DNA from 3 places in the Sorangium sp. So ce185 genome. Region 2 is predicted to be linked to each of the others. Evidence: riboswitches for the same ligand, from Rfam matches in the RefSeq annotation. Region 2 holds a riboswitch; each other region holds the start of a gene.
What was found. Region 2 has a riboswitch for cobalamin ahead of WMF26_RS07105 (TonB-dependent receptor). Riboswitches for the same ligand answer to the same signal wherever they lie in the genome.

Region 1 (7,051 bases), 4.3 Mb from region 2:
GTCGGGCGCGACGTCGGCCGCGAGCCGCAGCCAGCCGGGGTTCCGCGCGAGGAGCCGCTGCTGGAGGGCGGCGCGCGGCTCCATCGCGCCGCACGCGAGGCACGCGACCTCGGCGAGCGTCCCGTGCAGCTCGATGACGCGGCGGCTGCCGGCGGCCTGGTGGAGGCCGTCGACGTTCTGCGTGATGAGGCCCTCGAGCAGCCCTCCCAGCTCGAGCCGCGCGAGGGCGCGGTGCGCCGGGTTGGGCTCGGCCCGCGAGAACCGCTCCCAGCCGATCACGGCGCGCGCCCAGTAGCGCTGCCGGATCTCGACCGAACTCGAGAACTCCCGCCCCTGGATCGGGTTGCGCGCGCGGCGCCGTGTCTCGGGACCGCGGTAGTCCGGGATGCCGGACTCGGTGCTGCACCCCGCCCCGGTCAGCGCCACGAAGCGCTTGCCGCGCAGGAGCGCGATGAGGTCGTCGACCGGATCCGCGAGGAGCGCATGGCTGAGCGGCATGGGCCCCCGTTTGTGACCCGCCGCCGGGGGCGCCGCCAGCCGCCCGCGCGCCGGCACGACGGCGCACGCCGGCAGGCTCGGCGCCGTCGCGCCGGCATGGCCGGGCCCGGGCGGGAGGGCGAGGCGCGCACGTCGGCGAGCTCGCCGCGCCCTCCCCGATCTGCCGCTGGAGCATGGCCCGGCCCCAGTAACACGAAATACTATATTCGTGCCACTACCTCACCCCGGGTGTGTTATGGGTCGCTCACCTGCTCGCTCCTCCTGTCTTCGACGCTGCTTCGACCGGAGCCGGTCGGCTCGCGATGGCGAGGGAGCCCTGCAGGCGAAGGAGCCCTTGAGGACATGGCGTCTCGACTCACTGGCGCGCTGCGCGCGACGTTCGCTTTTGTGCTGCTGCTCGGTTGTGGTGACGACGATTCCGGCAAGGACGAGGTCGTCGCCGAGGAACCGAACCAGGGTGTCCCTTACCTCGGCGTGGACGGCGAGTTCACGTCGGACCCGCTGGCCCCGGAATGCCCCGACGATCCGCGCAATCCGGGGCGCGTGGCCCTCAAAGAGATGAGAGAGATATCGTTCTACAGCGACCGAGAGGGCGAAATGCCGCTCGCCGAGGGATGCGCGTACTCCTACGAAGGCTTCGCGCCGGATCCCCACTACTTCCCGGAGTCGCCGGAGTCGGTGTGGCTCCAGTTCGCGCTCACCGCCGGCGGGGCCGGCTGCGAGGCTTTCCATTACGTGATCATGCGCCCGCCGCATGGCGAGGGCGGCGCCAAGCACATGCACCTGCGGTACGGAGACGCCGAGTCGAGCTTCACCCAGCTGCTCGACATGAGCCAAGGCGACGAGCAGGACGCCGACGCGTGCAACCCCTGGTGGAGCGCGTACTGCTCGGCCGGGATCGAGGGTTGCGGCGGCTGAGCCTGGGTGAAGATCAGCGGCAGATCCGGCTGCCTCGGGCTCGACCTCGCGCGCTTCCTGAACGAGCGCGGACTCGGGATCGTGTCGCTGGCACGACATTCTTCTCTCGTGGCAGACGTTCATCAGCACGGCCGTAAGCGATAGGCGCACATCATCGCGGCGGTCCGGAGGCAAGGGCGCGCGGCCCGCGCCGCCTCAGCGCCTCGCGGAGCTGCCGCTGAGGAGCCGCTCGACCTCCGCCTCGTGCTCGGGGCACCCGCGGGCGAGGAGCACGATCATCGAGGAGCCGTCGTCCCGCGCCTCACGCGCGAGCACGAACTGGGCGGAGGTCTCGAGCCGCGCGCCGCGCGCGCTCGGGTCCTCCGGCGTCACGCGCACCCGCGCGGCCATAAGCAACCCCTGATGGAACTCGAAGCGCGCGGAGACGGGCGCCCTGGCGGGCGCCGCCTCGCCCCGCGACCACTCGATCGAAGGCCCGACGCAGCCCGGGGCCTCGCCCCAGCGGCCGGCCGGCCCAGCGTCGAAGCGCCGGACGACCTCGCTCGCCGTCATCCCGAGCTCGATCCCATGGATGGCGAAGGCGCCGGTCGCCGGCGGAGCGAAGGAGAGCGCCGTGAGGGTGACGATCCCCAGCGCCGCGGCGATGAACGCGGCGCCGAGCGAGCCGCCCCCCATCCACGCGCCCCGCCCTGCAGTCGGCTCACCTGCGCTTTTCGACCCGCGTAAGGACACGGCGCGCGTCCTCCGTCTCGTAGAAGTCGAAGGCGATGCGGTCGCCGACCTCGATGCCGTCGAGCTGCGACGGGCTCTGGGGCTCGAACGACATCGTCATCGCGCCCATGTAGCCCGGGATGTCGTCGTGCGCGATGTTGACGTAGGCCCGCCCCGGGCCGAGCGAGCGGACGGCGCCCGTCGCGTGGTGGACGCGCGGAGCGGCGGTGGACGCCTTCGAGCACGAGAGCGTGAGGCTCGTCGAGATCGCCGCCCCGAGCAGCAGGGACCGCGCGAGGTGCGCGGCTCGGAGGCGAGAGCGCATCGTTCGATTCATGTCAGCTCCTTCGAGGCCAGTCGCTCCGCGTCGCGGACGAGCTCGTTCATTCGTTCATCATCGCCGATCTGGTAGTAGCCACGGATACGGCCCTGCCCATCGACAAGGACGAACCATTCCCCGTGCATGATCGCGCCGAGCCCGGCCGACGGGTCGGCTCGCTCGAAGCGCACCTTGAATCCCTTCACCACGACGCGGTTCAGCTCCTCGCTCCGGCCGGAGAGGAACGACCAGGCGCCGCGGCCGCTGCTGTAGCGCGCCGCGTACGAGCGCAGCACGTCGGGTGTATCGTTCTCCGGATCCAGCGTGATCGAGATCAGGTGGATGGGGAGCGCCTGTCCGCGCGCCTCGCCGCGCTGGGCCAGCCGCTCCTGGAACGCCGCCATCTGCGCCGAGAGCCTCGGGCACGACACGGGACAGCTCGCATAGAAGAAGTCGACGATCAGCGTCTGACCGCGGAGCGACTCCCGCGTGACGGGGCGGCCGTCCTGGTCCGTCATCGAGAACGGCGGCATCTCGCCGAGCACGGGCGGCGAGGCGGGCGCCTCGCGCGCGCGCGACACCGCACCGAAGACGGCGAGCCCCGCGAGCGCAGAGACCCAGAGCCCGATCTGCACCGGCCGGAGCCGCCCGCGCCGGCGGGCCGGCGCTCCATCGCCGGCCGAGGATGACCCAGGAGACGTGGAGCAGAGAACCTCGTTTGGCATGCGCGCGACAGTAGGAGTTGCAAGGTGGCGCGGGCAATGCGTCACGGTGTCGCATCCCCTCGAACGATGCAGCGATATCTCGGCCTTTGGCGAGCCCGTGGCGGCGCGGGGATGAGCGCGACATCGTGTCGCAGGGCCCTTGCGGCCGCGCGCGCTAGCCTATCTCACCATGATCCAGCGAGAGCGCGGCGCGTTGGCGGATGACCCGGCCCATTCCACTCACGGCGCGCGCGCGGTGGGCTCGCCCCTGCGTCTCCGGCTTCTGCGGGGCTCGCGCGGGCGCCGCGCGGCGGCGCTGGCCGCCGCCATCGCGGGCGTCGCGCTCAGCGGCAGGGCCGAGCCGGCGACGCCCGGCGAGGCCGCCACCGAGCTCGTCGACTCGACCCCCGCGCCCGGCGAGAAGGCGCTCGCGGCGCGCCTGCTCGCGCCTTGTTGCTGGAATCAGACGCTCGATGTGCACGAATCCCCGGTAGCGAGCGATCTTCGTCGCGAGATCCGCGCCCGCCTCCGCCGGGGAGAGGCCGTCGACGCGATCGAACAGGACCTCGTCGTTCGTTATGGCGACCGCCTCCGCGCGGCGCCTTCGTCCGGCGTCCTCGGCAAGGTCGCGCTGGCATTGATGCTGGGCATCGCGGCGACCTTCCTCGGGGTCTTCGCCCTGCTGCGCTCGTGGAGGCGCGGCGCCGCGCAGCCAACCCCGCCGAGCGGCGCCGCCGCGGCGGCCGTTCGCGACGAGGTTGACGAGTATGACGAGCGCCTCGACGACGAGCTCCGGGCGCGCGACGCGTGAGCGCACCTTGCGCCGGGAGCCGGTCGTCGCTCGCCTCGTCCGGCTCCCACCACAACATCTCGCTTGACCTGCGCCTCGCACCGCAATATGTAGTGCCTCGTGTTGGTGCCCTTGGCTTCGGCCCAGGGCTCAAAAGGGAACCCGGTGCGAATCCGGGGCTGCCCCGCAGCGGTAAGCGAGAACGATCTCCACGACGCGCACTGGCCCTCGGGCTGGGAAGCGGTGGACCGTAGGAAGCCGGCGAGAGCCGGAGCGCTCGCGAGCCCGAAGACCTGCCAACATCCTGCGTCGGGGAGACATCCCGCGCCGGTTTGACCTGGAAGCCTCGAGGGAGGCGGGGAGGTCCGAGCTGGCGCTGATTCTCGCGCTCGTCCCGGTTCCGACCCCCTCCCGCGTTGTCTTCCTTTCGTCCGCGGGGGCGAGCGGTCGGTCCGAGGGCTCTCTCCAGGAGAGCCTGCGCGCTCGCGCGCATCGGCTGGCTTCTTCGCTCTCGCGATCTCGACGCGAGCGGTCCGGGACCGCTCCGAACGAAGCTCGACGAGGAGGATTGCCATGCTGAGCGACACGGTGACGACGGGCAACGGCGCGGCGCCGTCGCGGGTGCGGAGCGCGAGGGGCGGAGGCGCGGAGGAGGCGCTCCCGCACACGACGATGCGGGTGAAGAAGCGCGACGGGTCGAGCGAGCCCGTCGACGTCAACAAGATCGTCCGGGCCGTGAGCCGCTGCTGCGCGGCGCTGTCCGACGTGGACGCGCTCCGCGTCGCCACAAAGACCATCAGCGGACTCTACGACGGCGCGACGACGCGGGAGCTCGACAAGCTCTCCATCCAGACCGCGGCGTCGCTCATCGCCGAGGAGCCCCAGTATGCGAAGCTCGCGGCGCGCCTGCTCGCCACCTATATCGACAAGGAGGTCCGCAACCAGGAGATCCACGCCTTCTCGCAGTCCGTCGCCGCCGGGCGGCGGCTCGGCCTCATCAACGAGCGGCTCCACGGCTTCGTGGCGCAGAACGCCCGCAAGCTGAACGACGCGATCGAGCCGGGGCGCGATCACGAGCTCGAGTATTTCGGGCTGCGGACCCTCTACGATCGCTACCTCCTCAAGCACCCCGAGACGCGCCTCGTCATCGAGACGCCGCAGCAGTTCTTCCTGCGCGTCGCCTGCGCGCTGTCCGAGACGGCGGCGCAGGCCATCGAGCTTTATCAGACCTTCTCCTCGCTCGACTACCTCCCGAGCTCGCCCACGCTGTTCAACGCCGGGACGGCCCACGAGCAGCTCTCGAGCTGCTTCCTCCTCGACTCGCCCGAGGACCACCTCGAGACCATCTACCAGCGCTACACCGACGTCGCGATGCTCTCGAAGTTCTCGGGGGGTATCGGCCTCGCCTATCACCGCGTGCGGTCCCGCGGCTCGCTCATCGAGAGCACCAACGGGCACTCGAGCGGGATCGTGCCGTGGCTCAAGACGCTCGACGCGTCCGTCGCGGCCGTGAACCAGGGCGGCAAGCGCAAGGGCGCCTGCTGCGTGTACCTCGAGCCGTGGCACGCCGACGTCGAGGAGTTCCTCGCGCTGCGCGACAATACGGGCGACGAGGCCGCGCGCACGCACAACCTGAACCTCGCCAACTGGGTCCCGGACCTGTTCATGAAGCGGGTCGAGGCGGACGGCGAATGGAGCCTGTTCGATCCCAAGGACGTGCCCGATCTCTGCGACCTCTACGGCGACGAGTTCGAGCGCCGTTATGCCGAGGCCGAGGGGGCGGGGCTCGCCAAGAAGACGATGAAGGCGCGCGAGCTCTACGCGCGGATGATGCGGACGCTCGCGCAGACCGGCAACGGCTGGATGACGTTCAAGGACAAGGCGAACCGCGCCTGCAACCAGACGGCGCTGCCGGGCCGGGTCGTGCACCTCTCGAACCTCTGCACCGAGATCCTGGAGGTGACCTCGAAGGAGGAGACGGCGGTCTGCAATCTCGGCTCGATCAACCTCGCGCGCCACACGGTCGCGCGCGCGGACGGCACCGTCGCGTTCGATTTCGACAAGCTCGCCCGCACGGTGCGGACGGCGATCCGCCAGCTCGACCGCGTCATCGACCTCAACTACTATCCCATCGATTCTACGCGGCGCTCGAACCTCCGCTGGCGGCCCGTGGGGCTCGGGCTCATGGGCTTGCAGGACGTGTTCTTCCAGATGCGCCTGCCCTTCGACGCCGGGGCCGCGCGGGAGCTCTCGAGGCGGATCTCCGAGGAGGTGTATTATCACGCGCTCTCGACGTCCGCGGACCTCGCCGCCGAGAAGGGGCGCCACCCGGCCTTCGACGAGACGCGCGCGGCGCGCGGCGAGCTCCAGCTCGACGCGTGGGGGGTCGTGCCGGAAGACGCGGCGCGCTGGGAGGCGCTCCGCGCGCGCGTCCGCGCCGAGGGGCTGCGGAACTCGCTGCTCGTCGCGATCGCGCCGACCGCCACGATCGCCTCGATCGCGGGCTGCTACGAGTGCATCGAGCCGCAGGTGTCGAACCTGTTCAAGCGCGAGACGCTGTCCGGGGACTTCCTGCAGGTGAACCGTTACCTCGTCGCGGAGCTCAAGCGGCGCGGCGCCTGGAACGACGCGGTGCGCGCCCGGCTCAAGCTCGCCGAGGGCTCGGTCCAGGGGCTCGAGGGGCTGCCGGAGGAGGTCCGCGCCGTGTACCGGACGGCGTGGGAGATCCCGATGCGCTCGCTCATCGACATGGCCGCGGAGCGCGGCGCCTTCATCGACCAGAGCCAGTCGCTGAACCTCTTCGTCGAGAACCCCACCATCGGCCAGCTCTCGAGCATGTACTTCCACGCATGGAAGAAGGGGCTCAAGACGACCTATTACCTGCGCTCGCGCCCCGCGACGCGCATCGCCAAGACCACCGTGGACGCGGCGCCGGACCTCGCGCCTCTGCCGGCGAAGGCAGCCGCGGACGTGGCGTGCGCGCTCGAGAACCCCGAGGCGTGCGAGGCCTGCCAGTGAGCCGCGTGAGCCGCCCCGCGCGCCTGCTCGACCCGGGCCTCTGCCTCACGCTGCGCCCGATGGCCTATCCGGCCTTCTTCGACATGTACCGCG
Region 2 (7,051 bases):
CGGAGACGCGCGAGAAGCTCTTCAGGTTGGTGACGATGCGGACGCTGCGCTCGACCGCGCGGTGGACGAGGGTGGAGATGCCGACGAGGTCGTCGAGCGCCGCCTCGGTCTGGAGCTGCTCGCGGAGCGCCTCGAGGGCGCGGCGGCGGTCGTCCGGGAGCTCGCGCTCGGCGGCGCGGTAGGCGTCGAGGACGGCGCGGAGCTCCGCGGCGAGCTCCTCGATCGGCTGGGCGGCGCCGGCGATGGCGTTCAGGGGGTTATAGATCTCGTGCGCGACGCCGGCGACGAGCTCGCCGATGGAGGCGAGCCGCTCGCCCTGGATGAGCGCGGCCTGCGTCCGCTTCAGCTCGGAGAGGGCGCGCGTGAGCTCCGCGGTGCGCGCGGCGACGTTCTCCTCGAGGCCGGCGCGCTCGCCCTCGAGCTCGGCGATCGTTCGGGACAGCGCCTGCCGCATGCGCTCGACGCTCTCGCCGAGGCCCACGACCTCCTTCGGCCCGGACAGCCGCGGCACGGCGGCGCCGAGCTCGCCGCGCGCGACCTCGTCGGCGGCGCGGGCGAGCTGCGCCATCGGCCGCGAGAGCTCGCGCGCCGCCCGCGCGACGACGCCGAGGGCGGCGAGCACGAGGAGGGAGAACGAGGCGAAGAGCGCGGTGATCGCGTTGAAATCCTCGTTGAACGACGAGCGGGTCGCGAGCGCGCGGTAGAGGCCGATGGAGGAGAAGAGCGAGAGGAGCCCGGTGAACAGGAGCGGCAGCCCGAAGTCGCGGAGCATGCGCCGCCGGAGGGGCGTCGGGGGCGCGCCGCCGCGCTCGGGGGCGCCGGTCCACGCGCGCAGGAGGTCGACGGCCCGCGCGACGGAGTCCCTGTGCCATGCGCGCTGGTAGAACGAGACGCCGAAGGCGAAGAGCGCGCCGAAGCCGAGCTGCATGAGCGCGTCGGCGGCGCTGAAGGGGGCGCCGGGGCGGAAGGTGGCGCCGGGGCGCACGTAGGCGATGCCGATCGCGGTGCACCCGAGCCAGAGCGCGAAGTTCAGGGAGGCGAGGACGTCGGGGAGCCGCTCGGCGCGGGCGAGGCCGCGGGCGAGCAGGGCGCGGTCGCCGGACGGGCCGGCGCGGAGGGCGGCGACGATCGCGCCCGTGGCGGGGCGCACGGCGAGGGTGAAGCCGAGGGTGCCGGAGAGCGCGAGGAGGGGGACGACCTCGAACCACGCCTGGAACACGACCTGGCTCTGGGTGCGGAGGAACGCGACGCAGAAGAGCAGCATGACGTGGCCGCCGACGATGCCGGCGGCCGTCGCGGACTCGGCGAGGCGCGGCCGGAGCGCCGCGGCGAGGGCGCGGGCCGAGGCGGCCTCGGAGGCGCCGCCGTCGGCCGCGTCGGCGCGGAGCAGGCTGCGGTAGATGGCGAGGCGCATGCCGCCGGCCATGACGCCGAAGGCGACGGCCGTGACCAGGAGTCCGAGCCACGACGGCGGCGTCGCGTGGCCGATCCCGAGCGGCCCGGGCCAGGAGGCGGGCGCCGCCGGGGCGCCGCGGAGGGCGAGCGGCGAGACGGCGAGCGGCCACGAGAGGGTGCGGATCGCCGCGGCGATGGCGAAGCCGCGGTCGCCGCGGCGGGCGAGCAGGCCCGAGAGCGCGGCGGAGAGGGCCATCGAGGCGAGCAGGAGGATCGCCGGCCACGGCGTGGTGAGGGCCGCGGGGACGACGGCGGAGAGGAACAGGAGGGCCGAGAACAGCTCCCAGCCGGTCGCGACGAGCTCGGCGCGGGCGCGCGGCGCGCGGAGCTTGGGGGGCGGCGGGGTGCTCACGGGGCCGGCGGCATGGAAGCCCAGGGCGCGCGGCTTCGCAACGGCGGCCGGCGGCGCGGGCGCGGCGCCGGCGGAGGATCGTGGGTGCTGGCGCTTGACTCTCCAGCCGCTGGAGACCTCAGGGTGGGGTCGTGGCGAAGGAGCGGCTCACCATCGGCGCGCTGTCGCGCCGGACGGGGATTCCGGTGAAAACGCTCCGCTTCTACTCCGACGAGGGGCTCCTGCCGCCGTCGGCGCGGTCGCGGAGCGGTTACCGGCTCTATGCCGAGCGCGACGTCGTCCGGCTCGATCTGATCCGCACCCTGCGCGAGGCGGGGCTGGGGCTGCAGGCGATCCGGGCGGTGCTCTCCCGCGACATGTCGCTGGGCGACGCGCTGCGGCTGCGCCTCACCGCGGTGGAGGCGCAGATGGCGGCCTTGCGCCGCGTGGCCGCCGCGCTCCGCGCCGCGCTGCGCTCGGAGCCCACCGAGCAGGAAATCGGGAGGTTATGCGCCGTGACTCGGTTATCGCATGAGCAGAGGAGAGCCACCGTCGAGCGCTTCTTCGCGCGCGTGTCGGACGGGATTGCCATCGACGAGCAGTGGGTGCGCGGGATGATCGAGGCGAGCACGCCGGAGCTGCCGGACGAGCCCACGCCCGCGCAGCTCGACGCGTGGATAGAGCTCTCCGGGATCCTGTCGGATCCGACGTTCGTCGAGGGCATGCGCGCGGCGGCCGCGAGCACGTGGGACGGGGGCTTCGATCTCGCGGCCTACAAGCGGGCGAACGACGAGGCGGCCCGGGCCGCGCGCGACGCCAGCGCTCGCGGCGTCGCGCCGTCGTCCGCCGCGGCGGCGTCGATCGTCGAGGCCTTCGTCTCGGGGCTCGCCGCGGCGGCCGGCAAGCCGGCGGACGGGGCGTTCCGCGCCTCGCTGCTCGACCGGTACCGCAGGCACGACCCGCGCGCGTCGCGGTACTGGGAGCTCGTCGCGATCATGAACGGACAGCCCGCCCAGGCGGGGCGGGCGCCGGAGTGGGACTGGCTGACGGAGGCGATGAAGCACCACCTCGCGGCGCCGTGACGTGTCACCGGCCGGAGAGGCGCACGCCGGGGAGGACCTTGCGGCGCTCGACGACCTCCTCGAGCGCGTCGGCGTCGATGAGGAGGTGCGCCCGCAGGCTCCTCAATCGGCTCGTTCCTCCCGTCTCCCGTCCTCGTATGGCCTCCGCGTGCGCGTGCGCGTGTTCGCTCTGGTTCGAATGAATCGCGCACGCGCACGCGCACGAAGAAGGGAGACGGAAGACGAGAGACGGAAGACGGGAGATGAGAGACAGGAGACAGGAGACAGGAGACAGGAGACAGGAGACGGAAGACGGGAGATGAGAGACAGGAGACGGAAAACGGAGGGCGGGGAACGACGGCCGGCGCTCTTGGCCCTGGCTACTCCCAGTACAGCGTCGCCCGCCCGATCGCCGTGAACGGCCACCCCGGCGAGTAGTGGATCCCCGTGACCGCGGCCGGCTCGTACGGCAGCCTCGAGTCGCTCGCGAACTGCACCTCGCGCCACGTCGCGTCAAAGAGGTTCTGGATGTCCACGGCCGCCTCGACGTTCCTCCACCGGAGCCCCGCGTTCGCGTCGACCACCGTGAACCCCTCGGCGGTGAGCGACTCGTCCTCGGTCGCGGGCCGCGCGCCGATCGCCTTCACCCGGAGCGCCGCGAACGGCGTGAGCGCGCCGAACGCCCTGCGCACCCCGATGCCCGCGGTCAGCGTCCGCGTCGGCGCGAGCGCGACCGCGCTCCCGTTGCCGGCGTTCGCGCGGAAGCGCGCGCGGGTGAAGGTCGCGTCCACGTCGGCGAAGAGCCAGCTCCCGAGCCGGTAGCGCGCGCCGATCTCGATCCCGTAGCGCCGCGTCTCCCCCGACGCCTCGGTCTCGCCGGCGTCGCCGCTCCAGACCAGCTCGGAGTCGAGATCGAGCAGAAACCCGGCCGCGCTCAGCGAGAGGCCGCGCACGGGCGCGACCCTCGCCCCGACCTCGTAGCCCTTCGCCGGGGTGATCAGCGTCGCCGCCCCCCGGCCCAGCACCGCGCCCCGGGCGTCGTTCGAGTGGAAGCCGCGCCCGTAGTGGGCGAAGAGATCGAGCCCGCCCACCGGCGAGACGACCGCCGTGAGCTTCGGGAGCAGCTGCATCTGCCCCCGCGCGCCGCTCGACCGGTTCCCCGTCCCCTCGAGGTCCTCGCGCAGATCGTCCACGTTGACGTCGATCCACTGCCCGCGCACGCCGAGCACGAGGCGGAGCCAGCGCCGGAGCCGGGCGTCCTGCTCGACGTACACGCCGATCTGGCCCTCGTCGACGTGGGTCCGATCCCGCTCCTCGAGCCGCTCGCGCGCCTCGTCGTGGTGGAGCGACTTGTCGATCGCGTCCGCGCGGACCTGCGCGCCGAGCGAGGTCGTGAACCTCGCCCCGCGGTGCTCGATCTGCTTGCGGAACCGGAGGTCGGCGCCCAGCACGGTGCGGTCGTCGTTCTGCTCGATCGCATCGCCGTGCACCGGATCCTCGGCGAAGAACGTGAAGTTCGAGTACAGCGTGAAGCGATAGCGAAGGAAGTAAGCCATCGCGCTCAGGTCGGCGTCCCGCCACGCGGTCGATGCAGAGACCGACGCCATGTGCCGCGCGGTCGCCCCGCCCTCGGTCGGATCGACCGCGCCGAAATGATCGATGCACGGCTGTCCGAAGGCGGAGGGCGGCGGGTTCAGGCCGCCCTGCTCCCCCTCGCCGCACACGGCGCGCGCCGGGATCTGGCCGGAGCCGTACCAGGTCGAGCCGTAGGACATCCACGTCGCCTGGACCTTGCCGGTGCTGCCGAGGTCGCGCGTCGCCCTCAGGAACACGTTGAAGCGCTTGAGCCGCTCCGGGCTCTGGAACGGCCCGTCGTTCCGGTAGACCTCCGCCGCGGCCACCGCGCGCCAGTCGTCGCCGAGCTCCGGCGAGGCGATCACGAGGCCGCGCAGGATGCCGTACTGCCCCACGCCGAGCTGCGCGGAGCTCTCGTCGAGCTTCTCGGCGAAGCGGAGGTTGACGGCGCCCGCCGTGCCGAAATCGCCGATGCTCGCGTAGTAGGGCCCCTTGTAGCCGTCGAGCCCGATCACGAGCTCCGGGATCATGAAGTAGAGGTCGGTGAAGCCGTGCCCGTGGCCGTGGCTGACCAGGTTGACGGGCACCCCGTCGACGAAGAACGCGACGTCCGTCCCGTGATCGGCGTCGAAGCCGCGCAGGAAGTACTGGTTCGCCTTGCCGCCGCCGGCGTGCTGCACGGCGAAGAGCCCGGGGACCGACTCGAGGAGATCGCCCGGCCGGAGCCTCGGCCGGAGCTCGAGCTCGCGGTGCCCGACCGAGACGCGCGAGGCGGCCTCGCTCCCCGGCTTCTCCGCGTGCACCGTGACCTCGATGGGCTCTCCCTGGGCCCGCGCTGGCCGCGCGGCGGACAGCAACATCGCCAGCGCGGCGATCCGAGGGAGTCGATGGCGGTGTCCGTGGCCCTTCGTGACGTTCTCGCGCAGCATTCATGTCCTCCTTCGCGCAATCGCGCGGAGCGGCGCCGGGCCGCTCGCATCGAGCTCCACGAGGAGGAAAAAGGACGCCCACGGCGCGATGCCCTGGACCGACCTCTCGCCCCCGCGGGCGACCGAGAGGCAACGCGGGGGCGGCTCGGGATCCGGGACGTGCGCAGGGCTGCACCGGCTCGGACCTCACCGCCTCCCTCGAGGCTCCCAGGTCGAACCGGCGTCGGATGTGTCCCCGTCGCCGGGCGCGGGCAGGTCTTCGGGCTCGCGAGCGCTCCGGCCGGGCCGGCTTCCTACTGTCCACCGCTTCCCAGCCCTCATCGGGCCAGTGCGTGTCGTGGAGGTCGTTCTCGCTTACCGCTGCGGGGCAGCCCCGGAATCTCACCGGGTTCCCTATTCAGCCTGAGCGAGCGCCCAGGCACCAGCGCGGCGCGCACCCTAGGAGGATGCGCCTCCGGCTGTCAATCGCTCCCGCTCACCTCGCCCGCTCCGCGCCGCGTCCGTCGCCACGCGCCCGCCTCGCGCGGGCCCCTGCGCGCGCGGCCCGCGCGCTCCTGCCCGCGCGACGCGCCACCTGAACGCGAGCGCTCGCCGCGCGACGTCCGCGCGGGCCGAACGTTCGGGCTCTGGCGAGGATGGGCTCGCTCCTCCGTGGGTCGCGTGCTACACGGCCGCCGCCGTATATGCCGCGTAACGACCTCCGCAACATCGCCATCGTCGCCCACGTCGACCACGGGAAGACGACCCTCGTCGATCACATGCTCCGCCAGTCGGGCGCCTTCCGAGAGAACGAGGTCGTGGCCGAGCGGGTCATGGACTCGAACGACCTCGAGCGGGAGCGCGGCATCACCATCCTCGCGAAGAACACCAGCATCCGGTACCGCGGGGTCAAGATCAACATCGTCGACACGCCCGGCCACTCCGACTTCGGCGGCGAGGTCGAGCGCACCCTGATGATGGCCGACGGGGCGCTGCTCCTCGTCGACGCCGCCGAGGGCCCGCTGCCGCAGACGCGGTTCGTGCTCTCGAAGTGCCTCCAGCGCGGCTTCCCGGTCATCGTGGTCATCAACAAGATCGACCGGAGCGACGCGCGCGCCCACGAGGTGCTCTCCGAGGTGTTCGACCTCTTCTGCGATCTCGAGGCGAGCGACGCGCAGATGGACTTCTCGACGCTCTACGCGATCGCGAAGTTCGGCCAGGCCAAGCGCGAGCTCGAGCACGAGGCCAAGGACCTGGAGCCGCTCTTCGAGACCATCCTCGAGCGCGTGCCCGGCCCCTCCGGCGACCCCGACGGGCCGCTCCAGGTCATCGTCTGCAACACGACCCACGACGACTACGTGGGCCGGCTCGCGGTCGGCCGCGTGGTCCGGGGCACCGCCCGGTCCGGCGCCGACGTCGCGCTCCTCGGCGAGGGCGGCCAGTCGCGCGGCTACGTGAAGATGCTCTACGCCTACGAGGGGCTGAAGCGGGTCCCGGTCGAGAGCGCCGCCGCGGGCGAGGTGATCGCCATCGCGGGGCTCGAGTCGGTCACGATCGGCGACACGATCGCGGACCCCGCGACCCCCGAGGCGCTGCCGCGGATCGTGGTCGAGGAGCCGACGATCAAGATGAGGATCGGCGTCAACACGTCGACGTTCGCCGGCAAGAGCAAGCAGTCGAAGTACCTGACGAGCCGTCACCTGAAGGAGCGGCTCGAGCGC
Region 3 (7,051 bases), 1.4 Mb from region 2:
CGAAACGGATACACCATGGACGGCCACAATCTCGGTGGCTACAACAGCGTCGTCACCGGATGGGTCCAGACATCCACCACCGTGTTTCCGGGCAGTGTCGCGCTGTCACCGACCAGCACTGTTGGCGTAGCCAATCAGTACGAGATCTGGCTTACGTGGCAATATTTCAACGGAAACTGGTGGCTCTGGTACATAAACCAATGGGTCGGCTACTATCCAGGGACCCTCTTCGACACGACCGGGCTCCAGAGCCAGGCTTCTCATGTGGCTGTTCAAGGCGAGGTTGCCGACTCCAACATCATCTCAACCACCTCGACCGACATGGGGAGTGGAAGCTTCGCTTCTGCCGGGTTCGGAGCGGCCGCTTACATGCGACAAATTAATTATTTTGCCGCAGCGAACGGCCTCAGCCCTACAAAGTATACATCTCCGACGCTCAAGGTAACGAACTCCAACTGCTACGACCACGTCTCCGGATTCAGCTCGACCGATCCGTTCTGGCTCAGCCACTTTTTCTTCGGGGGGCCTGGGCACAACCCTAGCTGCCTCTAGTCTCGACGTGGGCACAGCTGCCCGGTGTCAGGCAGCTGTGCCCAGAGAGCGATCGAGGAATGCCGCACCTTTCCAGCGAGCTCGACAGACGCATCGGGCCGGGCAACCCGGCGAGAGATCCCGTACAACGCAACCTTATTTCGCCCCCGCTGGAACTCACCCAACATACGCCTCGATTATTTGGTTGTAAACGGAATCGCATGACATCCTCCGCACGTCCGGGAAGTTTGTCCCTACTCGATCACGGATGGACTGGCTAGCATGGTACCAGCATGCATCACGCATCAACTCTCGTTCACCTGAAGCTCGTGCTTGCTCTTTTCGCCCTCGGCGGGTGCGGTTCGCGCCCGACCGGGAATCAGGCTGCCGCGACGTCTGAGCCCGCTTGCCGGGCCGACGGCGACTGCGCGAGCGGGTTCTGCGATCGCGGCCGCTGCGCCACGCCGGAGCCGAACCCGAACCCCGCACAGCGCGGCGTGTTGCTCGGTGGAGCCTGCGAGACGGGACACAAGGGCGCCCTGTGCATGAACCTGCTGTGCATCGATGGCAGGTGCCGCTCATGCCTCCAGGATCAGGAGTGCAACCCCTCGGGTGCCCTGGAGGGCGTGAGGTGCGATAACGGCAAGTGCGTCGCGTCTGCAGCGCAGCCCCGCCAGGTCGCGACACCTCCTCCGCCGCTTCGCCCGAGCAGCCCATTCGTGGAGCTCGGTCCTTCAGGAGAGCCGATTCCCCAGCGCGCGCCGTCGCGAGGTCCACAAGACCCCTCGCCCGGACGCTGAGCCTCATGACGGGTGGCGAAGGCCGCTCGCTCGCGCACGCCCTCGCCGCCGCTCCCCGCCGCAATGCCCCGGCTTCCCCCCGGCGCCGCGCGCTGCTAACCACGCGCCATGACCGCTCAAGAACAGCAGCCGGGGGTCCCTGCTCGCGGCGCCCTCCAGCTCGTCGCCGTCGAGCGCGCGGGCCACGTCGCCACCGTGACCATCCAGCGGCCCGACAAGCTCAACGCCCTGAACCCCGCCGTCCTCGGCGAGCTCACCGCGGCCTTCCACGACCTCCTCGCGCAGGGCAGCGAGGTGCGCGCGGCCGTGCTCACCGGCGCCGGCAAGGCGTTCGTCGCCGGCGCCGATATCGCGGAGATGGCCGCCATGAACAGCATCGCCGCGAAGCGGTTCGCCGAAGCAGGCCACCGCCTCGCCGACCTCATCGAGACCGCCCCGTTCCCCGTGATCGCCGCGGTCAACGGCTTCGCGCTGGGCGGCGGCTGCGAGCTCGCCCTCGCCTGCGACTTCATCTACGCCGCGGAAGGCGCCAAGCTCGGCCAGCCCGAGGTGAACCTGGGCGTCATCCCCGGGTTCGGCGGCACCCAGCGGCTGCTGCGGCGGGTCGGCCCCGGCCGCGCGCGCGAGCTCATCTATTCAGGCGACATGATCACCGCCGAGCAGGCGCTCTCGATCGGCCTCGTCAACGCCGTCTTCCCGGCGGCCGAGCTCCTCGCGCGCGCCCGCGACACCGCCCTCAAGATCGCCTCGCGCGGGCCGCTCGCCGTCGCCGCCGCCAAGCGCGTCCTGCTGCGCGGCGAGAGCCTCGACCTCACCGCCGCCAACGAGCTGGAAGCCCAGGCTTTCGCCGCGCTCTTCGGCAGCGAGGACCAACAGCTCGGAATGAAAGCGTTCCTGGCGAAATCGCAGGCGGCATTCACAGGGAAGTAAGTCTCCGAACAGCGCGCCAGGAGAGCCAAAAAAAGACCGCGTGTCATGCTGGAGGGGGGCCAGACATGACCGCGGTAGGGAAACCGCAGCGGCGCGGAGAACGTCCGCTGCGGTGCTCGAGATAGCCCGCACGCGCTCCGGGCCGGGGGGGAAACCGCGCCGGTGCGCATGCGGTGATCGGAGTGTGGCACCCGGAAGCTGGTTGTCGATAACAAAGTGCAACCGCTGCACGCGGATGAGCGAATTGCTACCGGCACGATGACAGCCAGGTGACAGCGCAGCGCGCACGTCGCCGATTTTCGCGAATGCGCGTTCGAGCCGGGCATACCCGCGCCGGAGCAGCGTCCGGCGGAGTCGCTCGCCGCGCCCTCGAAAAGAGAACACGAGAGCCCGCCGCCGTTCACGCCAGGCTCCGCGACGAAGCGAGCCTGGCACGGAACACTTGCTCACAAGTAAAGAGCCAGGACGAACAAAGCACACTGCAGCGAGAAAATCACCGGAACGTGCGCCGCACGCGCGGGGCGGCGCACGCTCCGAGCGGGCCCCCGGGGAGCGAGCGGCGATCCCGGGATGAACAAGTAAAGAGACTTTAACCACAGAAGCACATCGCTTGCAGCTTTTTCGAGGAAGCTTGTCCGCGTGCGTCTCGGTCAATTTCGCGGAAGCCACGTTGCACCCGGAGGGCGCGAGCGCGCGCAGCGCAGCCTGTCGGCTCGGCAGGACGGCACCACACGCGGTGGACACCGCGGCAGCGGCTGACCGGCCGCTCGCAATGCCGTGAACCCGGGCGCGGTACAGCGCGCCCCTCCGCCGCGCCGGACCTCCGGACGCCGGGAGCGCTCGGCGGCCCGCGACGCGCTGGACGGCCCGCGGCGGTAGCCCGCGCGCGCGGCTCATCACGGAGCTCGTTCCGGCGTGAGACGCGCCAGCGCGCGCCGCCAGACGGCCGCCGCGAACGCGCCAGCGCGCACCGCCAGACGGCCGCCGCGAACATGCCAGCGCGCGCCGCCAGACGGCCGCCGCGAACGCGCCGGCGCGCGCCGCCAGACGGCCGCCGCGAACGCGCCAGCGCGCGCCGCCAGACGGCCGCCGCGAACACGCCAGCGCGCGCCGCGGCCGCGGGGCAGCCGCCGCAGGGCGAGCGCCTGCCCCACGGCCGCGGCGCGACGTCCTTGACGCCGGGCGCGAAACGGGACTACCGAGCATCCATCTGACAATCCACACCTCGGGTGCCCTCTGGGCATAACAGGGAAGCCGGTGCGAAACCGGCGCGGTACCGCCACCGTGAGTGGGGAGCCGCCTCCAAAGACCACTGGGCCTCTGATGAGGCCTGGGAAGGTGGACGCGGCGCTGGGAGCCCGAAAGGCCCCCTGAACCCATCAGCCGGGAGACCTACCCGAGCCCCCCACGAGGTGCAGCTTGCGCACGTCTTCGTGGCGTTCGGGTGCGGACTTCACCCGGAGCGCCGAAATCGGTCTTCACGGCCGCGCTGTGTCCATCGCCGCCGTGCTCCTCGCGACGCTGCTCGCGCCCCGGCCCGCGGCCGCGATGCACCTCGCGGAAGGCGTCCTGCCGCTCGGCTGGTGCGCGGTCTGGAACGCGCTCGCCCTGCCCTTCGTCGCCGTCGCCCTCCACCTGCTCCGGCGCCGCACCCGGGACGACGCCTTCTACAAGCCGTTCGTCGGCCTCGTCGCCGCCGCCGTCTTCGCGATCTCGTGCATGCCCGTGCCGGTGCCGACCGCAGGGACCTGCTCCCACCCGTGCGGCACCGGGCTCGCCGCGGTGCTCATCGGCCCCTGGATGACCGTCCTCGTCACGGTGGTGGCGCTCCTCATCCAGGCCCTCTTCCTCGCGCACGGCGGGCTCACCACGCTCGGCGCCGACGTCGCGTCGATGGGCATCGCGGGCGCGTTCACCGGATACCTCGTCTTCCGGCTCGCGCGGCGCTGCGGCGCGAGCCTCTGGGTCGCGGGGTTCCTCGCCGGCGTGACGTCCGACTGGGCCACGTACGCGACCACGGCCCTCGAGCTCGCGCTCGGGCTCGCGGGCGACGGGTCGGTGGGATCCATGTTCACCGGCGTCGCCCTGGCCTTCGTCCCCACCCAGCTGCCGCTCGGTTTGCTCGAGGGCGCCATGACCGCGGGAGCGCTCGTCTTCCTGCGCGCCCGGCGGCCCGACATCCTCGAGCGGCTCCAGGTCGTCCCGCTCCCCGCGGGGGCGTCGTGACGCGGCGGGCCGCGCAGCGCGCGCTGCTGGCCGCCGCCGCGCTCTGGCTCGCCGCGTGCGGCGACGCCTCGTGGGACGGGGTCGACGAGGCCGTCGTCCGCCGCGTCGCCGAGGACGCCGGCCGCCACGACACGGGGCCGCTGTTCGCGGGCCTCGAGGGCGACCTCCTGCTCTTCGCCTTCCTCTGGGCAGGGCTCCTCTCCGGCTTCGCCCTGGGCTACTTCTCGCGCGTGCTCTTCGTGGAGCGCGCCGGCCAGCCCGCCGGCAAGCCCGGCGGCGACGGGCTCCGTGCGGATTGACCCCCCCGCGCGGCTCCGCGACGTGGATCCCCGGCTCCGCCTCGGGGCCGCCGTGGCCGCGTGCTGCGTCGCCGCGGGCGCGCGCTCGCCCTGGACGCCGGCCGCGCTGCTCGCCGTCGCGTGCGCGGCCCTCGCCCTCCAGGGCGTGACCGCCGGCGCCATCCTGCGCGCCTTCGCGCCCGCCGCGTGGCTCGGAGGGGTCGCCGCGGCCCTCGCGCTCGCGCTCACCCCGGGCGAGCCGCTCCTCGCGGGCGCGCCGTTCCCGCTCGACGCGATCGCGCGCGACGGCGCCCGCCGCGCCGCGGCCATCGCCGCGCGCGTCCTCGCGGCCGCCGCGGTGCTCCGGTGGCTCTCGAGCGCCGCCGCGCCGGCCGAGATCGAGGCGGCGCTCGCCGGGCTCGGCGCGCCCGCGGCCCTCGTCGAGCTGCTCGCGCTCGCGCGGCGCTTCGCCGGCGTGCTCCAGCGCGCCGCCGACAGCGCGTGGAGCGCCGCCGCGCTCCGCGGCGGGTTCGCGCGCCCAGGCGCCGCCGCGCGCTCGGCCGGCGCCGTCGCGGGCGTCGTGGCGCTCAGGACCCTGGAGCGCTCCGAGCACGCCGCCGTCGCCATGCAGCTCCGCGGCTACCGCGGGGAGCTCCCCGTCGCCGACCGCCGGCCGAGCGCGCCCGCCGCGAACCTCGCGTTCGCCGCCCTCGCCCTCGCGGCCCTCGGCCTCAGCGTCGCCGCCGGAGCGGCGGGATGAGCGCGATCGCCCTCCGCGCGCCCAGGGTGGGCTACCGCGGCGCCGAGCCCGCGCTGCGCGACGTGCGCCTCGACGTCGCCGAGGGCGAGTCGGTGGCGGTGCTCGGCGGCAACGGCGCCGGCAAGACCGCGCTGCTCCGGACGCTCGTCGGGCTCCTCCCCGCGCCCGGCGGCAGCGTCGAGATCTCCGGCCGCCGCGTGGGCTCGCCCTCGGACGCCGTGGCCGCGGGCGCCGCGCTCGTGCTCCAGGACCCGGACGACCAGCTGCTCGGCGCGACGCTCCTCGACGACGTCCTGTTCGGCCCGCGGAACCTGGGCCTGCCCGCGCCCGAGGCGCGGCGCCGCGCCGAGGCGGCGCTCTCGGCCGTGCAGATCGCGCACCTCGCCGGCCGCGCGATCGAGGCGCTGAGCTTCGGCGAGCGCAAGCGCGCGTGCATCGCCGGGATGCTCGCGATGCAGCCGCGCGTGCTGCTGCTCGACGAGCCGACCGCGGGGCTCGACCCGGAGGGCGAGCTCTCCCTGTGCCGGACGCTGCGCGCGCTCTCGGAGCAGCAGGGGACCACGCTGGTCGCCGCGACGCACGCGGTCGACCTCGTGCCGCTGTTCGCGACGCGCGCGGTGCTGCTCGGCGACGGGCAGGTGCTCGCGGACGGGCCGCCGCGGGAGGTGTTCGCGGCCGGCGAGCTCCTCGCGCGGGCGCGGCTCAGGCGGCCGTGGGTCGCGGAGCTCTGGACCCGGCTGGGCCCGGCCGAGCCGCTCGACCCGCGGGGCCGCGCAATGCTCCCGCTCACCCTGGAGGAGGCGCTCGCATGCATGACGAAGGGCTCCTGCTGATCGGCCACGGCAGCCGCGACGCCGCGTCGAACGCCGAGTTCGAGGCGCTCGTCGCCGATTACGGCGCGTCGCGGCCCGGGCTCGTGGTGCAGCACGGCTACATCGAGCTCGCGACGCCGTACCTCGCCGACGCGCTCGCGGCGCTCGCGGCGCGGGTGTCGCGGGTGGCGGTCGTGCCGCTGTTCCTGTTCGCGGCCGGGCACGTGAAGAACGACATCCCCCTGGCGCTCGAGCAGGCGCGGGCGGCGCACCCGGGCGTGCGCTTCTCGGCGGCGCGGCACCTCGGCGTGCACCCGGCGCTCGCGGAGCTCGCGTTCGAGCGCGCCGCGTCCGCGCTGCCGGACGACCCGGCGGCGCGCGCCCGGACGGCGCTCGTCGTGGTGGGGCGCGGGTCCAGCGACCCGGACGCGAACGGCGATTTTTGCAAGATGACGCGCCTCATCGGCGAGGGCCGGGGGCTGCTCCTGGTCGAGCCGACCTTCATCGGCGTCACGCGGCCCTCGGTCGAGGAGACGCTGGAGCGCGTCGCGCGCCAGCGGCCCGAGCGCGTCGTCGTCCTCCCCTACTTCCTCTTCGCCGGCCGGCTCATGACGAAGCTCGCCGAGCAGGTCGACCGCTTCGCGTCGACGTACCCGTGGATCCGCGCGTCGCTCGCGCCGCACCTCGGCCGGTCGAGCGCGCTGTCGGGGCTGA

Region 1: it holds a riboswitch for cobalamin, as region 2 does, so the genes downstream of both, WMF26_RS23100 (ribonucleoside-diphosphate reductase subunit alpha) here and WMF26_RS07105 (TonB-dependent receptor) in region 2, are expected to answer to the same signal.
Region 3: it holds a riboswitch for cobalamin, as region 2 does, so the genes downstream of both, WMF26_RS02305 (energy-coupling factor ABC transporter permease) here and WMF26_RS07105 (TonB-dependent receptor) in region 2, are expected to answer to the same signal.

The regions. Positions count from the first base shown of each region.
Region 1 covers NZ_CP150316.1:6,291,517-6,298,567, forward strand. Annotated here, with positions in the region: gene WMF26_RS23070 (NAD-dependent protein deacetylase) at 1-498, opposite strand, end outside; gene WMF26_RS23075 (hypothetical protein) at 841-1,416, shown strand; gene WMF26_RS23080 (hypothetical protein) at 1,612-2,091, opposite strand; gene WMF26_RS23085 (copper-binding protein) at 2,117-2,464, opposite strand; gene WMF26_RS23090 (SCO family protein) at 2,461-3,081, opposite strand; gene WMF26_RS23095 (cytochrome c-type biogenesis protein) at 3,341-3,961, shown strand; cobalamin riboswitch at 4,048-4,255, shown strand; gene WMF26_RS23100 (ribonucleoside-diphosphate reductase subunit alpha) at 4,514-6,958, shown strand; gene WMF26_RS23105 (ribonucleotide-diphosphate reductase subunit beta) at 7,018-7,051, shown strand, end outside.
Region 2 covers NZ_CP150316.1:1,943,789-1,950,839, reverse strand. Annotated here, with positions in the region: gene WMF26_RS07115 (ATP-binding protein) at 1-1,807, opposite strand, end outside; gene WMF26_RS07110 (MerR family transcriptional regulator) at 1,939-2,868, shown strand; gene WMF26_RS07105 (TonB-dependent receptor) at 3,228-5,351, opposite strand; cobalamin riboswitch at 5,585-5,792, opposite strand; gene typA (translational GTPase TypA) at 5,987-7,051, shown strand, end outside.
Region 3 covers NZ_CP150316.1:589,751-596,801, reverse strand. Annotated here, with positions in the region: gene WMF26_RS02315 (neprosin family prolyl endopeptidase) at 1-552, shown strand, start outside; gene WMF26_RS02310 (enoyl-CoA hydratase/isomerase family protein) at 1,440-2,261, shown strand; cobalamin riboswitch at 3,472-3,675, shown strand; gene WMF26_RS02305 (energy-coupling factor ABC transporter permease) at 3,753-4,487, shown strand; gene WMF26_RS02300 (hypothetical protein) at 4,484-4,786, shown strand; gene WMF26_RS02295 (CbiQ family ECF transporter T component) at 4,776-5,525, shown strand; gene WMF26_RS02290 (energy-coupling factor ABC transporter ATP-binding protein) at 5,522-6,358, shown strand; gene WMF26_RS02285 (CbiX/SirB N-terminal domain-containing protein) at 6,334-7,051, shown strand, end outside.